DNA from 2 places in the Oceanisphaera sp. genome. Region 1 is predicted to be linked to the other one. Evidence: predicted binding sites of a transcription regulator. Region 1 holds the regulator's gene; the other holds the start of a gene.
What was found. The regulator sigma-54, encoded in region 1, starts transcription at its own class of promoters, with help from an activator protein. The targets are predictions, from matches to a motif close to TGGCACNGTTTTNGCTT.
Positions count from the first base shown of each region.

Region 2: fliE (flagellar hook-basal body complex protein FliE) is a predicted target of sigma-54. The motif match lies at 2,554-2,570, and genes of this name have one in related genera.

Region 1 is NZ_JBQDEX010000026.1:9,290-24,769, forward strand. It holds gene degS (outer membrane-stress sensor serine endopeptidase DegS) at 1-414, shown strand, start outside; gene murA (UDP-N-acetylglucosamine 1-carboxyvinyltransferase) at 552-1,808, opposite strand; gene ACTHY5_RS04045 (BolA family protein) at 1,822-2,082, opposite strand; gene ACTHY5_RS04050 (STAS domain-containing protein) at 2,069-2,353, opposite strand; gene mlaC (phospholipid-binding protein MlaC) at 2,350-2,988, opposite strand; gene mlaD (outer membrane lipid asymmetry maintenance protein MlaD) at 3,015-3,488, opposite strand; gene mlaE (lipid asymmetry maintenance ABC transporter permease subunit MlaE) at 3,495-4,274, opposite strand; gene mlaF (phospholipid ABC transporter ATP-binding protein MlaF) at 4,264-5,064, opposite strand; gene ACTHY5_RS04075 (KpsF/GutQ family sugar-phosphate isomerase) at 5,289-6,263, shown strand; gene kdsC (3-deoxy-manno-octulosonate-8-phosphatase KdsC) at 6,263-6,814, shown strand; gene lptC (LPS export ABC transporter periplasmic protein LptC) at 6,811-7,359, shown strand; gene lptA (lipopolysaccharide transport periplasmic protein LptA) at 7,328-7,858, shown strand; gene lptB (LPS export ABC transporter ATP-binding protein) at 7,861-8,586, shown strand; gene ACTHY5_RS04100 (RNA polymerase factor sigma-54) at 8,635-10,086, shown strand; gene hpf (ribosome hibernation promoting factor) at 10,109-10,396, shown strand; gene ptsN (PTS IIA-like nitrogen regulatory protein PtsN) at 10,399-10,845, shown strand; gene rapZ (RNase adapter RapZ) at 10,855-11,721, shown strand; gene ACTHY5_RS04120 (HPr family phosphocarrier protein) at 11,708-11,983, shown strand; gene mgtE (magnesium transporter) at 12,023-13,384, shown strand; gene pmbA (metalloprotease PmbA) at 13,561-14,901, opposite strand; gene yjgA (ribosome biogenesis factor YjgA) at 15,007-15,480, shown strand, end outside.
Region 2 is NZ_JBQDEX010000049.1:12,232-17,256, reverse strand. It holds gene ACTHY5_RS06380 (sensor histidine kinase) at 1-506, shown strand, start outside; gene ACTHY5_RS06375 (sigma-54-dependent transcriptional regulator) at 781-2,175, shown strand; gene fliE (flagellar hook-basal body complex protein FliE) at 2,622-2,936, shown strand; gene fliF (flagellar basal-body MS-ring/collar protein FliF) at 2,948-4,657, shown strand; gene fliG (flagellar motor switch protein FliG) at 4,650-5,025, shown strand, end outside.

The DNA.
Region 1 (15,480 bases):
CAAAGTTTGGCACATCAAGAAAGCTACGGCATTAACTTTGCTATTCCTTATGCCTTAGCAGATCGTATTATGCAGGAGTTAATTAGTCATGGTCGCGTCATTCGTGGTTATTTAGGGATAAGTGGTGCCGATATTCCGCCGATGATGGCGCAATTGCTAAAGATGGGGAAGCGCACGGGCTTGTTTGTAGAAGGCCTTAATGAACAAGGTCCAGCAGCTAAGGCCGGTATTAAAAAAGAAGATGTATTATTAAAAATTAACGACCAGCCAATCCTCAATACCCGTCATGCCATGGATAAAGTCGCAGAAACCCATCCAGGAGACGTTATTAACATCACCTTACTACGTGATGGCAAATTATTAACCCTACCTATTACCGTAGAAGAAGATAACCGCTTTCAACGCTTGCGCTAGCCCCAACCCTATGGAAAGCCGTAAGCTGTCAGTCAAAACTTAAACACAAAAATGGCCCAGATGTATTACATCTGGGCCATTTTGAGTTGTTAAGCTGTACAGCTGATAGCTTACGGCTGACCGCTTAAGGCTGTGCGTTAAGCTTTAATGCGTTCGATCTTACCGCCTAAGGCTGACAGCTTATCTTCAATAAACTCATAGCCGCGATCGATATGATAAATACGATCAACCGTAGTGCTGCCGTGTGCCACAAAGCCGGCCAATACTAAGCTTGCAGAAGCTCGTAAGTCGGTCGCCATCACAGTAGCACCAGAGAGTTGCTCTGTATCATCACAAATTGCCATATTACCATTTAGCTCGATACTGGCTCCCATGCGATTTAGCTCAGGAACGTGCATAAAACGATTTTCAAAAATAGTTTCAGTAACACGACCTACCCCTTTAGCGACCGCATTGAGCACAGTAAATTGCGCCTGCATATCCGTCGGAAATGCAGGATATGGGGCGGTTTTAATATCGACCGGTTTTAATACCCGCTCTGTCATATTAAGACGGATCCAGTCTTCACCGGTTTCAATATCCGCGCCCGCTTCTTTTAGCTTTACCAAGACCGCTTCTAGCAAATTAGGCGCGGCATTAAGACAGGTGACATCGCCTCCCGTTACCGCCGCCCCGACTAAGAAGGTACCGGTTTCGATACGATCAGGCTGCACACTGTATTCACCGCCGTGCAGTGCCTCTACACCGTCGATAATCAGGGTATCTTGACCAATACCTTGTATTTTGGCGCCCAAGGTATTTAAGAAGTTTGCTAAATCAACGACTTCTGGTTCACGTGCCGCATTTTCAATGGTGGTGCGCCCTTTGGCTAATACCGCCGCCATCATCAGATTTTCGGTACCGGTCACGCTCACCATATCCATTAAAATATGTGCGCCCTGCAAACGTCCATTTACCCGCGCTTTAATGTAGCCATCTTCTACGCGAATATCAGCGCCCATTTGCTCTAGGCCGTGAATATGCAAGTTAACCGGGCGCGCGCCAATAGCACAACCACCAGGCAAAGAAACATCGGCTTTACCAAAACGGGCGACAAGCGGGCCTAATGCTAAAATAGACGCGCGCATAGTGCGTACTAACTCATAAGGGGCTATGTGGCTATTAACAGCACCGGATATCACATATTGCTTATCTTGCTCGGCTACGGTTAAGCCCATAGAGGCCAAAAGCTGTAGCGTGGTATCCACGTCTTTTAACTTGGGTACATTAGATAAAGTGACTGTTTCATCACATAACAGGGTGCCAAATAATATCGGCAAAGCTGCGTTTTTAGCACCAGAAATAGTGACGTTTCCAGTAAGCCGACATGGCCCTTGTATTATAAATTTATCCATTTAGGTTCCCGCCTTAGGAAGGCATAATAAATTTGCGTTCTCGAGCCCACTGCTCGGGAGTAAACGTTTTTACGGTTAGCGCATGAATGGTGTTGTCTGCAATCAACTCCCGTAATGGTCCATTAATGGCTTGCTGTCGCTTTAAGCGACTCATCTCAGCAAACTCAGCAGAGATAGCAATCACATTACAGTGATTACCTTCACTTTTAACATAGAGTTCATCTAAAGGCAGCGCCTGCCGTAATAGTTGTTCTACTTGATTATTCAGTTCCATTTTGGCTCCCGGCAGGGGTGTCGGTTAGCTCAAAAAAAGAGCTAACTCCATATAAATCAGCAAGAGGATAAAAGCTGGCAGGGGGAGTTAACAGCACGAGTGGCTGTTGTTCTGCCGCTAATGCTTGGCTCCATTGCACTAAAAATGCTAAACCAACAGTATCTATCTCACTTAAACCACTTAAATCGGCTTGGCGATGAGTAAACAGGGTTTGGCACTGCGCCCAATAAGACGCAATATACTGGCGTGTTAATGGCTCGGTCAGCTTCATTCTTTACGTTCCAAGGGAGTAACCGGCTTGTTGGTATGAGCATGTAACTCTTGAGTGACTTGCTCAATTCCTTTTTGACGAATAAGGCCGCTGAGTTCACCTTGCTTTGCAGACAACAAGCTAATGCCCTCAGCAATCATGTCAAATACGCGCCACTCGCCAGTACGATTATTTTTGCGCAGCTTAAACTCCAGCTGAATAGTCGGCTTGTTTGGCTCTAATACCGCCACCGGAATAGAGACCAATTTGTCTTCATCCGTTACCTGACCGGTACCAATATCTAAGGTTTGATCGTCATACGCGGCCAGTGCATCAGCATAAGTTACCACTAAATACTCACTAAAGGCGTCTACAAACTGTTCCCGTTGCTCTGCCGTGGTGTCGTTAAGTTGCTTACCAATAACCCGATAGGCAGAAAAGCGTACATCTACTCCCGGTAGCATTTCTTCGCGCACTATAGTGCGCAAGTACTTAGGGTCAGCCTTAATTTTTTGCTGTTCGTTATTAAGTCTATCAAAAGTGCTTTGTGCCACTTCGTCCATTAGCTGATACGGGTTTTCTAACGTTAAGGCAGTAGCCAAAGGTGCCCAAGTACCGGCTATTAATAGTAGACCTGAAACTAATAATTTTTTCATTGTGTGCTCCAATAAGGTGCTACGGCTTAGTTATCACCAATAGAATAAATAAACTTGCCAATCAGCTCTTCTAACACTAATGCAGATTGAGTATCAGTAATAAAGTCTCCATCGCTTAACATACCAATCCCCATGTCTTCGTCGGCAAAGCCTGGGCTCAACCCTAAGTATTGCTCACCTAATAGGCCTGAGGTTTGAATGGCCGCCGTGCTGCTTTCAGAAAAATCACCTGCGCTGCGGCTCACCGTTAACGTAATAACCGGTACTTGGTCCTTTTCGTCAAGTTGTATATCGCTTACTCGGCCTACCACAACCCCTCCCACTTTAATGGGTGAGCGTACTTTTAGTCCGCCAATATTATCGAACTTAGCATAAAGCGTGTAAGTCTCGCCTTGCCCCTTAACATTCACTCCAGCCACTTTAAATGCCAGCAGTAATAGGGCACCAATTCCGGCTAGCATAAAGCAGCCAACACTTAATTCTAATTTGCTGTATTTCATCTCATTTTATCCAAACATGACGACGGTAAGCACAAAGTCGAGCCCCAATACCGCCAAAGAAGAATGAACCACAGTACGGGTCGTGGCTTGACTGATCCCTGCTGCAGTTGGCTTGGTATCAATACCATTAAACAACGCAATCCAGGTTACAACGAGGGCAAATACCAAACTCTTGATAAAGCCTTGCATTATATCTTGATTAAACTCCACCGCCGATTGCATAGCAGACCAAAATCCGCCTTCATCAACGCCTAACCAGTCTACGCCAACTAATTTAGCCCCCCAAATACCAACAAGGCTAAACATCAGCGCCAGTAAAGGCATACTGATCATGCCGGCCCAAAAACGCGGAGCCACCACTCGGCGCATCGGATCAATGCCCATCATTTCTAGACTGGATAACTGCTCTGTCGTTTTCATTAAACCAAGCTCAGCGGTAAGCGCCGATCCGGCCCGCCCTGCAAATAATAAACCAGTCACCACAGGACCTAATTCTCGCAGTAAAGACAGCGACACCAAAGGCCCCAGCATGCCATCGGCACCAAAGTCGACTAAAACGTTATAACCTTGTAGTGCCAGCACCATACCAATAAACAGGCCAGAGACTAAAATAATGGCAACCGACTGCACGCCCACCACGCGTAATTGCTCCACCAAGAGTGGAAAATGCTTTTTCGGTTGCGGGCGACCGACTAAGGCATGAGTTAGCATAATGCCGGCGCGTCCGCCCGCCGTCACACTGTCGATGCCACGACGGCCCAAGCGCCCTATTACATCAATCAACATGCGTTAACGACTCCCTAAATGATGGCGCTGGATAATGAAAGGCCACAGGCCCATCGGCCTCGCCTTGTAAAAACTGCACCAGCTGCGGATCCCGCTGCAAACGTAACTCTTCAGGGGTGCCCGCGGCTATGACTTTTTTATTGGCAATAATATAAGCATAATCTGCAATGCTCATCACCTCATCAACATCGTGGGTAACCACAATCGAGGTCAACCCTTGCGCCTTATTAAGCTCGGCAATGAGCTTTACCAACACCGCCATACTAATAGGATCTTGGCCAGCAAAAGGCTCATCATACATAATTAATTCAGGGTCTTGAGCAATCGCCCTGGCCAGCGCAGCACGCCGAGCCATACCACCAGATAACTCTGAGGGCATTAAATGTGCAGCACCACGCAATCCCACAGCTTCTAATTTCATTAACACTGTGGTTTCGATAATGGCATCAGGCAATCCACTGTGTTCGCGCAACGGAAACGCCACATTCTCAAATACCGACATGCCGGTAAATAAGGCGCCACTTTGAAAAAGCATTCCCATGCGCTGACGCTCTTGATACAAATGCGAGCGCCCCATGTTAGGGATAGACTGACCATCAAATAAAATCTCACCACTGTGTGGCTTAATCTGGCCGCCAATTAAGCGTAACATGGTGGTTTTACCAATACCGCTCGGCCCCATAATGGCGGTAATTTTACCTTTAGGGATCTGCAGGTTAATACGGTCGTATAAGGTCCGATCACCGTGGCCAAAGCAAAGATCCTTTATTTCTACTAGGTTCTGGCTCAAACTGATTCCCCAATGAAAAGAAGGAATTGTATGAGTTCCCCGATCGTTCAGCAACCCAAAAGCGCCATAGCTTGCATTCAGCTCCCTGTTCTCATCTTTAAACACCTCAGTGAGGCGCCAAGCCTTGACGTCAATACCGCCAGAAATGCTAACTGGTTATTTTGTTAGTCGCATATCATCACCAGCTTTTCTATAATAGAGGCGCCCTACCTGCGGAGAACAAGATGACAGCGGAATTTGATTACCAAAAAACAGCCCAACGTGTACTCGATATTGAAAAAGCCGCCATTGATGGCTTATACCAGTATTTGGATCACGCTTTTAATCAAGCTTGTAGCCTAATGTTACACTGCACCGGTAAGATCGTCGTCACCGGCATGGGAAAATCGGGCCACATCGGCCATAAAATAGCCGCAACGTTAGCCAGCACAGGGACACCGGCTTTTTTTGTCCACCCCGGCGAAGCCAGCCATGGTGACTTAGGCATGATTGGCAAAGATGATGTGGTGATTGCCTTGTCTAACTCGGGTGAAAGCAGTGAAATTATTGCTCTATTACCTGTGCTTAAGCGCCGCGGTATTCCACTGGTGTGCCTTACCGGTAACCCCGCATCAACCATGGCGCGAGAAGCAAATTTTCATTTATGCACCCACGTAGAACAAGAAGCTTGTCCATTAGGCTTGGCCCCTACAGCCAGTACCACAGCCGCACTGGTGATGGGCGATGCATTAGCAGTGTCATTACTCGAAGCGCGTGGCTTTACGGCCAACGACTTTGCACTTAGCCACCCTGGTGGAGCATTAGGCAAACGCTTGTTATTGCGGGTCGCCGACATAATGCACCAAGGCAATAGTGTGCCTAAGGTAACACTCAATACCCTTATAATTGATGCGCTACTGGAAATTGGTCGCACCGGTTTAGGCTTTAGTGCCGTGGTTGATGAACAAGCGCGTTTAGTCGGTATTTATACCGACGGCGATTTACGCCGTACTCTGGATCAAAAGATAGATGTGCACCACACTATGATTAAGCAAGTGATGACAACAAGCTGCACCACAGTCCATGCCGGCATGCTCGCAGCAGAAGCGGTACAGCTAATGGAAGAGAAAAAAATCAGCGGCCTGCTGGTGCTCAATGAAGATCACCAGCCCATTGGGGCCTTTAATATGCATGATGTATTGTTGGCAGGAGTTATTTAATGGAAGAGTCTGGCTTATATGGTCCTGTAGCCACCACAGTATGGCGCAACTTGGCTAAAGTGCAGTTACTGATTTGTGATGTAGACGGTGTGTTATCTGACGGTAATATTTACTTGGGCAACCAAGGTGAAGAATACAAGAGTTTTAATACCAAAGACGGTTTTGGCATAAAAGCCCTGCAAAATATTGGCATCACAGTGGCTATTATAACGGGGCGCAACTCCACCATAGTCGCCGAGCGCATGGCCTCACTGGGTGTAGAGCATGTTTATCAAGGGCAAAGCGATAAGATGCAAGGCTATCACGCTCTCATGACCGACTTACACCTAACCCCAGAGCAGGTTGCCTATATTGGCGATGATGTAGTGGACTTACCGGTAATGCAACACTGCGCCTTGGGTGTCGCTGTGGCTGATGCGCACCCTAAAGTGCGCCAGCAGGCAGACTATGTGACTCACTTAAAAGGTGGCCAAGGGGCGGTACGTGAACTGTGTGATTTGATACTAGAAGCCCGAGGACAATTAGCTCATGCCCAAGGTATGAGTATATGAGCCGTCAAACGGGGTGGTTTTTCGGCCTATTTGTATTGGCATTAGCCTGCTGGCAGTGGTTTAAACCCAGTGATGAACAAGTGATTACCCAGCAGAACTATCAACCTGATTTTATCGCCAAAAATTTGGTGAGTGTGCAATATAACAAACTGGGGTTGCCCTATCGTGGATTAGAGGCCGAATACGCCGAGCACTACCAACCACTGGCCATGACCCTAATGGAAAAACCTGTTATCTTGCTTTATTCACCTAGTGGCCAGCCCCAATGGCAACTGAGTGGTGATGAAGGCATGTTAAATACAGACGACAACCTGGTGTTAAACGGCACTGTGGTAGGTAAAGGGCTGCAAGCGAACAGCCCCGTCAAAACTTTAACAACCGAATATCTCGAGCTGGACTTTATTAATAACCAATTGCGATCTAATCAAGTAGTACAGTTAACTAGCCCAAACTATCAGGCACAAGGCAGAGGTTTGCTTGGCAAAATCGATCAACAAACGGTGGAATTACTGCATGATACCCAAGCAACGTATATTACTCCTTAGCGTGAGTAGCCTGTTAGCATTGAGCCTCAATGGGGCTCATGCTAAAGAGTCTGACTATAATCAGGCAGTCACTATTGATGCGGGTCGTCAACTCGTTGAACTGGCAGACAACAAAGTGACCTTCACTGATAAAGTGGTAGTAAAACAAGGTACCTTAGATGTGCGTGCCAGTAAGTTAGTGGTGATTCGTAATGATAAAGGCCTGCAATCTATGACGGCCTATGGCGCTCCTGCCACCTATTACCAAGTGTTAGACAGTGGCGAGCCAATAAGAGCTCAAGCTAATCAGATTAATTACGATATAACGTCTCGCACCATGACACTGCTAAACAATGCACAAATCAAGCAAAACGATAATATAGTGACGGGTTATCGTATTCGTTATTTTATCGACAAAGAGCAAATGGAAGCCGAAAGCCAAGGCGGGCAAGATCGGGTAACCACAGTGTTTTTGCCTGAAAAGCAACAAAAATCGACTAAAGATGAGGCTCAAAAGTAATCATGGCCACGCTAAAAGCGCGCAATCTCCAAAAAAGTTACAAAGGGCGTCAGGTAGTAGCTGATGTCAGTATGACAGTAAATACCGGCCAAATTGTTGGTCTGCTTGGCCCCAATGGCGCCGGCAAGACCACCTCTTTTTATATGATTGTGGGCTTAGTACAAAGCGATGCCGGCAGTATCGCCATAGATGAACAAGATATTAGTCATCAACCCATGCACTTACGGGCCCGCAGTGGCATTGGTTATTTACCGCAAGAAGCGTCTATCTTTCGCCGTTTAAGTGTATCTAATAACATAATGGCGGTATTAGAAACACGCAAAGATTTAAGCTCAGACGAGCGCACAGAAAAAATGGAACAACTACTCGAAGAGTTTAATATTACCCATATTCGAGATAATACCGGCATGAGCTTGTCCGGTGGTGAGCGCAGACGAGTGGAGATTGCCCGCGCACTCGCCGCTGATCCCCGCTTTATTTTGTTGGATGAACCTTTTGCCGGTGTCGATCCTATATCAGTACTCGATATTAAAAAAATTATATTGCACCTGCGAGACAGAGGCTTAGGCGTGTTAATTACCGACCACAATGTGCGTGAAACGCTTGATGTGTGTGAACGCGCCTATATTGTTAGCCAAGGCCACCGTATAGCCGCTGGCACACCAGCCGAAATACTTAATAATGAACAGGTCAAGAAAGTCTATCTTGGTGAGCAATTTAGCCTCTAACGGCACCGCTGTAGCCATTCGCGGTTGATATGGAAGGACTTTTTTACAATGAAGCCAATTCTTCAATTACGCATGGGCCAGCAGCTGACCATGACGCCTCAGCTGCAACAGGCCATTCGCCTGTTGCAGCTATCGAGCTTGGAGTTGCAACAAGAAATTCAACTTGCACTTGATAATAACCCCCTGCTTGAGCAAGAGGAGCAAGACGAACAGAGCGAGGCAGAATCTCAAACAGCAGCCCCTCAGCAAAATGATCAGCTAGCCACCGACAAAGCGATGGAACAGCACCAGCTATCAGATGATTTGCCAATGGACACCCAGTGGGAGGAAATTTACACCGCTTCGTCTGGTAGTACTAACGCAGGCTTACCTGAAGGCATGGACGATACGGTGTACCAAGGGGAAACAACCGAAACCTTACAAGATTACCTGTTATGGCAGATGCAACTGACCCCCTTTAGCGATACCGACCAAGCTATCGCCTTAGCGATTATTGATGCCATTGACGACGCCGGCTATCTCAGCCTAGATATAGACGCCCTATTAGCCAGCGTATCAGGTGGGGAGCAGCATATTGAAGCAGACGAGGTGGAGGCGGTACTTAAACGTATTCAACATTTTGATCCTTTAGGTGTTGCAGCACGCAGCGTACAAGAGTGCTTATCAATTCAACTCCATGCCCTGCCCCACGACACCCCATGGCTAAGTGATGCCCTAGCAGTGCTTGAGCATCACATGGATTTGCTAGGTAACCGCGATTACCGTACCTTGCAGCGTAAGGCCTGCCTTAAAGAAAATGAGCTAAGAGACGTATTAGCGCTAATTCAACAGCTTGAGCCGAGGCCGGGTAGTCGCATACTGCAGTCAAACTCTGAATATGTAATCCCCGATGTAGTGGTCAGCAAACGCAAAGGCACTTGGGTGGCCGAACTAAATACAGATGCAATGCCAAAGGTGCGACTAAACCAAACCTATGCCGCTATGGCAAGCAGTGCGAAGGGCACAGAAGATAGCCAGTACATTCGCAACCACCTGCAAGATGCTAAGTGGTTTATCAAAAGCCTAGAAAGCCGAAATGAGACCTTACTCAAGGTTGCTAATTGTATTGTTGACCAACAACAGGCATTCTTTGAGTATGGAGCAGAGGCCATGAAACCCATGGTGCTCAATCAAGTGGCCGATGTGGTAGAAATGCACGAATCCACCATCTCGCGAGTGACCACACAAAAATTTTTACACACGCCAAGAGGCGTGTTTGAGCTGAAGTATTTTTTCTCCAGCCATGTAGGAACCGAAAGCGGCGGAGAATGTTCATCCACCGCTATTCGTGCTTTAATCAAAAAATTAGTCGGAGCAGAAAACCCGGTTAAGCCGTTGAGTGATAGCAAAATTGCTCAACTGCTGGCTGAGCAAGGGATAAAGGTGGCGAGACGCACCATCGCTAAATATCGAGAGTCGCTGGCCATCCCCCCTTCCAATCAACGTAAACGCCTGATGTAGGCCGACCTAGAAGGAAGACATTATGCAAATAAATTTGACTGGACACCATGTAGATATCACAGACTCATTACGTGATTATGTTAACAGCAAGTTCTCTCGTCTAGAGCGCCATTTTGATAATATAACCAACGCACACGTCGTTCTTACCCTAGAAAAAGTGCAAAAAGTAGCTGAAGCAAGAATACTGCTTAGCGGCGGTGAAATTTTCGCCAACGCAGAAAGTGAAGATATGTACGCCGCGATAGACAGCTTAATTGATAAGCTCGATCGCCAAGTCATTAAACACAAAGAGAAGCTTAAGCAAAAATAACCATGGAAGTCGCCGATATATTAAGCAGGGATTGCACGCGCAGTGCAATCCCCTGCACAAGCAAAAAACGCGCTCTGGAAATCATCAGTGAACTAGCCGCCCAGCATCTTAACGTTAACAGCCAGCAGTTATTTGACTGCCTGTTAGCCAGAGAAAAAATGGGTACCACCGGCATAGGTAATGGCATTGCCATTCCTCATGGCCGTATTAGTGATGATAACCAAGCCACCGCCGTGTTACTGACCTTTGCTGAACCAGTAGAGTTTGATGCTATTGATAATCAGCCGGTCAGTTTAGTATTTGCACTGCTTGTACCTGAACAAGAGTGTAAGCAACATCTTAAAACACTGTCATTGATTGCCGAAAAGCTCAGTGACAAACAGATTTGCAAACAGCTACGTCAAGCCAGTAGTGATGACGAGCTCCATCAAATCATGATTTCTTCTTAAGGGGGAACTATGCAGCTGGTAATCGTCAGTGGTCGTTCTGGTTCGGGAAAAACCGTCGCGTTACGGGTACTTGAGGATTTAGGCTATTATTGTGTCGATAACCTGCCGGTAGAGCTCTTACCCGATTTGGTTAAAATGCGGCGCAACAAGCCCGGCGAAGTAGCTGTGAGTGTTGACGTACGTAACCTCCCCGACAGTAATGAAAAAATGGAAAGCTGTTTAGACCAAGTTCGTAATATAGAAGGTGTAAGCCTATCAAATATCTTTATTGATGCCGATAATGCCGCACTTATTCGCCGCTTTGGTGATACCCGCAGGCTACACCCTCTGTCTCGGCTCAGCCTCACACTGGATGAAGCTATTCGCCAAGAGACCCACCTATTAGCGCCTTTATCATCGGCGGCTGATTTGCGCATTGATACCTCAGATCTCAGTATTCATGACTTAAGCGAAATTATCCGCGCTCGAATATTGGGTAAAAAGGAACGTGAATTAAACTGGGTGTTTGAATCCTTTGGCTATAAATTTGGTATCTCTCAAGATGCTGATTTTGTATTTGATGCCCGTTTTTTACCTAACCCACACTGGATTGCCGAATTGAGGCCTTTTACTGGCCAAGATGAGCCTGTGGCTAATTATTTAAATAGCCAGCTTGAAGTGAGCAAATACCGCTGGCAAATAGAAAACCTCCTGGTCACTTGGATGCCGCATCTTGAGCGTAACAACCGCAGTTATGTCACTGTGGCCATTGGCTGTACTGGAGGTAAACACAGATCTGTATATCTGGTAGAGCAATTAGCTGCCTCGTTTAAAAAAATGGGTAAGAGTGTGCAACTGCGCCACCGTACCTTGGAAAAACACCATGCGGAGAATTGAGCGTGATCTCAAAATTGTCAATAAACTCGGATTACATGCTCGCGCCGCTATTCAGCTAGTACAAGTCACCGAGCAATTTGATGCCATAGTGACCGTATGCAGCCACGAAAAACAAGCCCCCGCTAACAGCGTTATGGGGCTGCTGATGCTTGAAACCGCTCAGGGTCACGCCATTCGGGTCGTGGCAGAAGGACAAGATGCCGAGGCGGCAATGGATGCTGTTTCACGCCTCGTCGCCGACCGCTTCAATGAGGCAGAATAACGGCTTAATGAGCTGTTTTAAAATAAAGCGGGAGCATTGATGTCAGATCCATCAGACAAACCTAGTCCAGCAGAACATTTAGATACTATCAATCAAGCACTTAATAGTGGCATGTTCGTGCATGTTCGCCGCCAGTTACAACAAATGCGCCCAGGTGATGTAGCCTGGTTACTAGAAGCCTCCCCTACCCCCAGCCGTAAAGTATTTTGGCAACTGATTGATCCCGACGAATACGGTGAAATACTAGAAGAGCTCTCAGAAGAAGTCAGAGACGGCATTATCCGGCTGATGGACGCTGATAAGCTGGCCAGCGCACTCGAAGACATGGAATCGGATGATCTGGCTGATGTATTGCGCGATCTCCCCGAGCAATTACTAAATCAAGTACTGACGCAAATGGATGAGCAAGACAGGCTGCGCGCCAAGCAGGCACTGTCTTATCCAGAAGACACAGCCGGCTCTATGATGAGCACTGAGTTCATCAGCTTGCGGGCAGATATTAGTATTGAAGTGGTCTTGCGCTACTTACGTTTGCATCACGAGTTACCCGAAGGCACAGATACCTTATATGTGGTGGATAAAAACAATCGTTTATTAGGTGATATATCCCTAGCTCGCCTGTTAGTGCAAGACCCTAATACCTTAGTTGCCGACGCCATGGACACCCAAGTAGAAGCCATTCCGCTGCTTATGACAGATACCGAAGCGGCCAACCTTTTTGAACGACACGACTGGCTATCGGCACCAGTTGTCGATCAGAACTACCAACTACTGGGTCGGATCACCATAGATGATGTGGTGGATATTATTCGAGAAGATGGCGAGCATACCATGATGGGGATGGCGAACATGGATGACGACGAAGATACCTTCGCCCCAGTCACCACCAGTGCTAAACGCCGCTCTATTTGGCTTACCGTTAATTTAGGGACAGCGCTATTAGCCGCCAGCGTGTCTAATATGTTTGAAGACACCCTATCGCAATTGGCAACCCTAGCCGTCTTAATGACCATAGTGCCGTCTATGGGGGGCATTGCCGGCAACCAAACGTTAGCCTTGGTGATCCGCGGCATGGCTGTGGGACATATCGGAGACAGTAACGCCCGCTGGTTGCTCACCAAGGAAGCATTAGTTGGGCTTATTAATGGCTTATTGTGGGCAGTGATGGTGGCGTTAGTGGTGGCCTTTTGGAAAGATAGCTGGAAAATTGGCGTAGTGCTGGGCTTGGCGATGTTTATTAATTTGTCGGTGGCCGGTATAGCAGGCGCCGCGATCCCCATGATTATGCGCAAGTTCAATATCGACCCTGCCCTCGCCGGCTCAATGGCCCTTAACACTATTACCGACATTATCGGCTTGTTATCTTTCTTAGGGCTCGCCACCTTAATGCTCATTAACTAATGCCGCGCGTACGCTTTACGCGAAACAACACGGCAATCTATAGAAAAATCGGCGGCTCTTTTTGGGCCCAAATAAAAAGCACCGCCCCTTAGGTGCGGTGCTTTTTGCTTACAGCTGCCCGAAGGGCTATGTTTTATCGGTAGCTAGGTGCTTGGCGCCGGGCGCTCGGCGCTGCCCTACTGCCCCCCAATTTTCATTTCATCAATCAATACCGAGCCGGTACGCAGACTAGAGCGTAACTCGGTATCTGTACCTACGGCTTGAATACCGGCAAACATATCTTTTAAATTGCCGGCTATGGTGAGCTCTTCTACCGGATAGGCAATTTCTCCGTTCTCAACCCAAAAACCGGCCGCGCCTCGTGAGTAATCACCGGTGACAATATTGACCCCTTGGCCCATCATTTCTGTCACCAAAAGACCGGTTCCCATCATTTTTAGCAACTGCGCTAGACTTTGGCCGGTATTGGCGATTGTCCAGTTATGAATACCACCGGCATGGCCTGTCGGCTCCATATCCATTTTACGTGCGGCATAGCTGGGTAATAAATAGCTTTGCAAACGACCTTGCTCAATAATACGACGCTCCAGCGTACGCACCCCTTCATTATCAAAGGGCGAGCTGGCTAAGCCCTTATGTAAATGCGGCTGCTCATGAATATCAAACCACTCAGGAAAAATACGCTCACCTAAGGTATCCAACAAAAAGGACGATTTGCGATATAAGTTACCGCCGCTGATGCCCATGACTAAGTGACCAAATAAACTGGCCGCCACATCAGGATGAAATAATACCGGTGCCCGCGTAGTGCCCACTTTACGCGCGCCTAAGCGCCCCAAAGTGCGGCTAACGGCTTCATCGGCCACCTGCTCGGGCGTCCATAAATCAGCAAACTGGCGTGCAGTGGTATAGCCATACTCTCGTTGCATGTCGCCATCTTGTTCACCAATTAGCACACAGCTCATACCAAAACGGCTGGCGGCATAGCCTTTAACAAACCCATGGCTGTTACCATAAACCTTAATGCCTAAAGTAGTCGAAAAGCTAGCACCATCTGACTGTTTAATACGCGCATCTTGCGCCAGTGCTTGCTGCTCACAGCGTAGCGCCAGTTCAATACCATCACTCGGCTCTAAGGGGTGCGGAAAACACAATTCTAATTCAGGGGCATCCCAAGCCAGCGCCTCACTCGGGGCTAAACCGGCAAAGGGATCTGCTGTGGTATAGCGAGAAATATCCATGGCAGCCGCCACAGTACGGGCGATGGCATCGGGGCGTAAATCAGACGTAGACGCAGAACCTTTACGACCATCTCTATAGACAGCTATACCTAAGGCGCCGTCTTTATTAAACTCAATATTTTCAAGCTCACTATTACGGGTATTCACCGATAAGCCGGTTTGCTTGCTGATCGAGACTTCGGCATTATCTGCGCCTAAGTGTTTAGCACTAGCAAGGGCTTGCTCTACTGCCAGCTCTAGCTGGCGTTGTTCATTTTTAATATCTTCTGGGGTCATAACTCATATCGCTGGCTCAGTTTGCAGTTAGCATAACAGACCCCTGCGCCCCTTGGGAGAAGCTGTTAATATATATGTAATTCTTAATAAAGACGGAAAAATACCATGCGCCACCATGATGATGCCCCATCACAAGATGAAGAAGATGATTGGGTCAGTAAAAGTCAATTGAAACGCGAAAGCTTGGCTCTTAGAAAGCTGGGGGAAACCTTAGTTAAGTTGAAGCCTCATGAACTGGCAAAAGTCCCGCTAAACGAAGATATAAAAGAAGCGGTGGAGCTGGCTCATCGCCTGCACAATAAGCGCGAAGGCTTACGCCGCCACATGTCTTATCTGGGTAAGTTGCTGCGTGTTAACGATGTAAGTGAAATTCAAAAAGCCATTGCTGGTTTCGCTCATAAAGATACCACTGCAAATGCTAAGTTTCATAAGCTGGAGCTGTGGCGCGATCGCTTAATTAAAGAAGGCGATAAAGGCGTAAACGCCTTAATGTTTGAATATCGTCATCTTGACCGCCAAAAACTGCGCCAATTAGCTCGCGTGGGTCGTAAAGAGCTGGCAGCCGATCTGCCACCAGTG
Region 2 (5,025 bases), on a different contig from region 1:
TCGAGCGTCAAATAAGCGACGTTTTATTATTTGCGCGGCCAGAGCAAGCGGCGTTAGCCGATAATATTGACGTAAGTGTGTTACTGACTGACAGTGTAGAAGCGGCGAGCCCTTTGTTGGCTAGTAAGGGGGCAAGCATTTGTCTTACCGGGGTAAGTGAGGCGGGTGTTGAGCCAGTTTGCGTGTTAGGTAATGCCCATGCCTTAAAAGGTATTATGTTGAACCTGCTAGAAAACGGGGCGCAAGCAGGAGCAACTAAGTTGAATGTGCAGTTATTAAGCCAGGATAAGGAAGTAGAGATTCGGGTACAAGATAACGGTAAAGGCATGGATGATGCTGTGCTAAATAAAGTGTTTACCCCATTTTTTACTACGCGTAGCCAAGGCACTGGCTTAGGGTTAGCTGCGTTAATGGCAGTGATGCGCGCCCACCAAGGCCGAGTGTCGGTGCAGTCTGAGTTAGGTAAAGGCAGTTGTTTTAGCCTGTGGTTGCCTTGCAGCACCTAGCACCCAGCTAAATATAAGATTAAAAATTTTTGCCACGGAATATTTGAAGGGCAATGTTGAATTTTGAATGAAGTGCAAAAGATAAAACTTGGATTGCCGCGCTTCGCTCGCAAAGACGACAAAACGGGACCGTGTACTTAGAAAAAACGTAATTGCTGTTATGGGGTTGGCCCTTACCATTAAACGTTTCGTTCTTATGTTGAGTTTTTGTGGATTTAGCGGATTCCGTTGCAAAGAGGTTTTAGGTTTGGTGTTAGACATTAAGGACACTTTTATGAGCAATGATGTAGCGCCCAGTGTGGTGGATATATTAATTGTTGAAGACGATGCCGGTTTGCAAGAAGCACTGCAAGACACCTTGTTGTTAGCTGGTTATACGTGTACCGCACTAAGCAGTGCCGAAGATGCTATTGTGTATTTGCAACACAATGCCGCTAAGTTAGTGATTACTGATGTGCAAATGGCGGGCATGGATGGCTTGGGGTTATTGGAGTGGATTAATCGGCGTATTCCGGGGTTACCTGTGCTGGTGATTACAGCTTATGCTCAGGTGTCGGGGGCGGTATCGGCGATTCGGGCCGGTGCAGTAGATTATTTAGCTAAACCCTTTACGCCTGACGCTTTGCAAGCTGTGGTGTCACGTTATTTAACGCAAGATCATGAGCGCGAAGGTGACCCCATAGTAGGTGATGCCAGCAGCATTCAGCTATTACAATTGGCGACACGAGTGGCAGAGTCTGAGGCCAGCGTGATGATCAGTGGCCCTAGCGGCACGGGTAAAGAGGTGCTGGCGCGCTTTATCCATCAAAAGTCAGCGCGGGCTAAGGCGGCATTTGTAGCCATTAACTGTGCGGCTATTCCTGATAATATGTTAGAAGCCACGCTGTTTGGCTATGAAAAGGGGGCTTTTACCGGAGCGGTGCAGGCGAACCCGGGGAAGTTTGAGCAAGCCCATGGCGGCACCCTGTTGTTAGATGAAATTACCGAAATGGATTTAAGCTTGCAGGCTAAGTTGCTGCGAGTGCTACAAGAGCGAGAAGTCGAGCGCTTAGGTGGTCGTAAAACTATCCAGCTGGATGTTCGCGTTTTGGCCACCAGTAACCGAGACTTGCGCCAAGCAGTCACCGATGGCCATTTTCGAGAGGATTTGTATTATCGGTTAAATGTATTTCCACTACATTGGCCAGCCTTAGTTGAGCGCCCTGGCGATATTGTGCCGTTAGCCGAGTATTTGCTGCAGCGTCATGCCAAAGAGTTAGGCCGTGGGCCATTACAACTAAACGCACAAGCCAAGGCGCGTTTGCAGGCGTGGCACTGGCCGGGCAATGTGCGTGAGCTGGGCAATGTTATTCAGCGAGCACTTATTTTAGCGCAGGGGCATGACATTGCCGCCGCCGATATTTTACTGGATGATGCCGGTGTGCCGGCACCTGCTGCTAGTCAGCCCCCGCCCAGCTCACCAGTACCTGAGCATAAAGACGGTATGCAGCCAGTGGGTGAAGAGCAAAGCTTAGGTCGTGAGTTGGTAAGCCAAGAGCAGCAAATTATTTTAAATGCTTTGCAAACATACGGTGGCAGCCGCCAAGAAGTGGCAGACAAGTTAGGCATTAGCCCCCGAACCTTGCGTTATAAGCTGGCACGTATGCGCGAAGCTGGGGTAGAGGTTTAAGGGCAGCGCCGAGCGCCAAGCGCCCAGGACCAAGCTTACCCCTTTAGGGTAGCTGTCAGTTAAAGAATACAGCGGTTGGCGTAAAACGTATAGAAAGCCGGAAGCTGGAAGCGCTAAGCTATACAAAAACACTGCGGTACCTTTATTGTCGGTTTTACTTCCGGTTTCAAGCTTATTACTGTCTGTTAGATGGATTGCCGCGTCGCTGCGCTCCTCGCAATGACGGCTAAGCCCCTTCGGAGAGCTGTCAGTTAAAGAATACGCGCCGAGCTAGACTATAAACAGCGGTTTTGATTTTTTCGTACAGCATTCGGCTGCTTGCTTGGTGCTTGGCGCTAAATTTTCTTCACTATTTATTTTGTGCGCTTGTATATATACTGGCCTATTGTTTGCATTAACTATATTGCGATTATACTTTTTGCTTAATTTTAAGGGGATTGTTAACCATGGATGTAAAAGCTTCGGCCTTAATATCTGAAATGCAGGCGATGCAAAGCGAGCTGCAACCCTTAGCACCGGCTAATGATATTGCACAAAAACAAGATTTTTCTGCAGTATTAACCCAAGCGGTGAATAATGTGAATGCCTTGCAACACACCACGGGTGATTTGCGTAACCGCTTTGAAATGGGCGATGAAAGCGTGAGCTTAGAAAATGTGATGATTGCCGGTCAAAAGTCGAGCTTGGCTTTTGATGCAACCGTACAGGTGCGCAATAAAGTAGTAGAAGCGTACAAAACTATTATGAATATGCCGGTATAAGGATCTGATTGGTGGCTGATAATCCGTTGGTTGATACCGACAAATCTGCAGTAGCCACCAGCGAGGCCAACTCACTGGAGGCAGAAGAGCAAAAAAGCACTCCATTGGCTTTGCTGGGTAACACAGATGTGTTACGCCAAGTAATTATAGTGCTGGCGCTAGCAATTTGTTTAGCGCTGGCGGTTTTTCTATTGATGTGGGGCAAAGAGCCCGAAATGCGCCCCTTGGGTGTGTATAACAATCAAGAGCTGATTGAAACACTCGATTTTTTAGACGCGCAAAAAGTCGATTATCAAATTGATGGCAGCACAGTATTAGTACGTGCCGATGAGTTTTCTGATATTCAACTTAATTTACGTCGCTCGGGGTTAGATCAAGCCCCGCCCGAAGGCGACTCTATTTTACTATCAGATCCGGGCTTTGGTATTAGCCAACGCCTTGAGCGTGAACGCCTTAACTTAAGCCGCGAGCGTCAATTATCCCGTGTGATTGAGCAATATAACAGTGTGAGTAAGGCGCAAGTCTTGTTGGCTATTCCGCGCGAGAATGTGTTTGTACGTGATAAGCGCCAACCCAGCGCTACTGTGTTATTGAACTTGCGTCGTGGCAGTACGCTGCGCCAAGAAGAAGTGGACTCTATTGTTGATACCGTGGCCTCTGCGGTAGCCGAAATGTCTCCCGATAAAGTCACTGTGACGGATCAAAACGGACGCTTATTAAATTCAGGCTCACAAGATCCATTATCGGCCCGTACTCGTCGAGAATTTGAATTACAGCAGAAGCAAGAACGAGAATACCGACAAAAAATTGACTCTATTTTAAGTCCAGTGTTGGGTTTGGGTAATTATACGGCTGAAGTGGACTTGCGGCTCGACTTTACTCGTAAAGAACAAACCGTAAAAACCTTTAACCCTGACTTGCCCGCTGTGCGTTCAGAAATGGTGATGGAAGATAATACCTCTGGCTTGGGCGCTTTGGGTATTCCGGGGGCATTAACCAACCAACCGCCGGGTGAGTCGGATATTCCTGAAGACGCCACAGGGTTAACCGCGCAAGAAAAACGCCGTAACGAGCGCTCGCGCAAAGAGGCGACCCGTAACTTTGAGCTAGACACTACGATTAGCCATAGCCAAAGCTCGACTGGGGATATTCGCCGACTAACAGTGTCGGTGGCAGTAGATCATAAAACCATTACCAATGAAGATGGCACCACAGAGCGGGTGGCATTAAGCCAAGAAGAGCTAACGCGCATTGACCGTTTGTTGCGCGGGGGCTTAGGCTTTGATGTTAGCCGAGGCGATGCCATAGAAGTGGTAGCAGTGCCCTTTAATCGTCCGGTAATGGATGATGTTTCGGGCATCCCTTTTTATGAAAAAGCCTGGTTCTTACATCTGTTGCGCATCTTAGGTGCGGTGATTGTATTAGTGGTGCTGTTGCTTACCTTAGTGCGCCCCATGGTAAAACGCTTGCTAGGTACAGAAGAACTGCCAGAAGATGTGGATTTAGATGGGCAAAATGCCTTAATGGGCAGTGATGATTTAACCTTGCTAGCCCAGCAAGCTGAGCAAGATGAAGGTATGTTTGGTATGCGCGAAGGTCGCCTGCAGCTGCCTGATCTAAATAAAGATGAAGATGTATTGTCGGCTATTCGCGCCTTGGTAGCCAACGAGCCCGATTTAGCGGCACAAGTAGTAAGAGATTGGGTGAAGATGGATGAGTGATACCGAACAGCTAATGGTGACCGAAGATCAGCGCAAGCTGCTTGATAAAATGACCGGCACCGAAAAGGCAGCTTTGTTAATGTTAAGTTTGCGTGAAGAAGATGCCGCGCAAATTTTTCGCCATCTTGACCCTAAACAGGTGCAGCGTTTAGGGATGAAAATGGCGGCGGTGGGTGATTTTGGCCCCGATAGAGTGGGGGCGGTACACCGTTTATTTATTGAAGATATTCAGCGCTTTACCAAAATTGGAGTGGGCAGCCAAGACTTTGTGCGTAATGCCTTGGTAGCAGCTTTGGGTGAAGATAAAGCCGGGCGTTTGGTTGACCAAATTTCGGCTGGTGCAGGCTCGCGCGGCTTAGACTCATTAA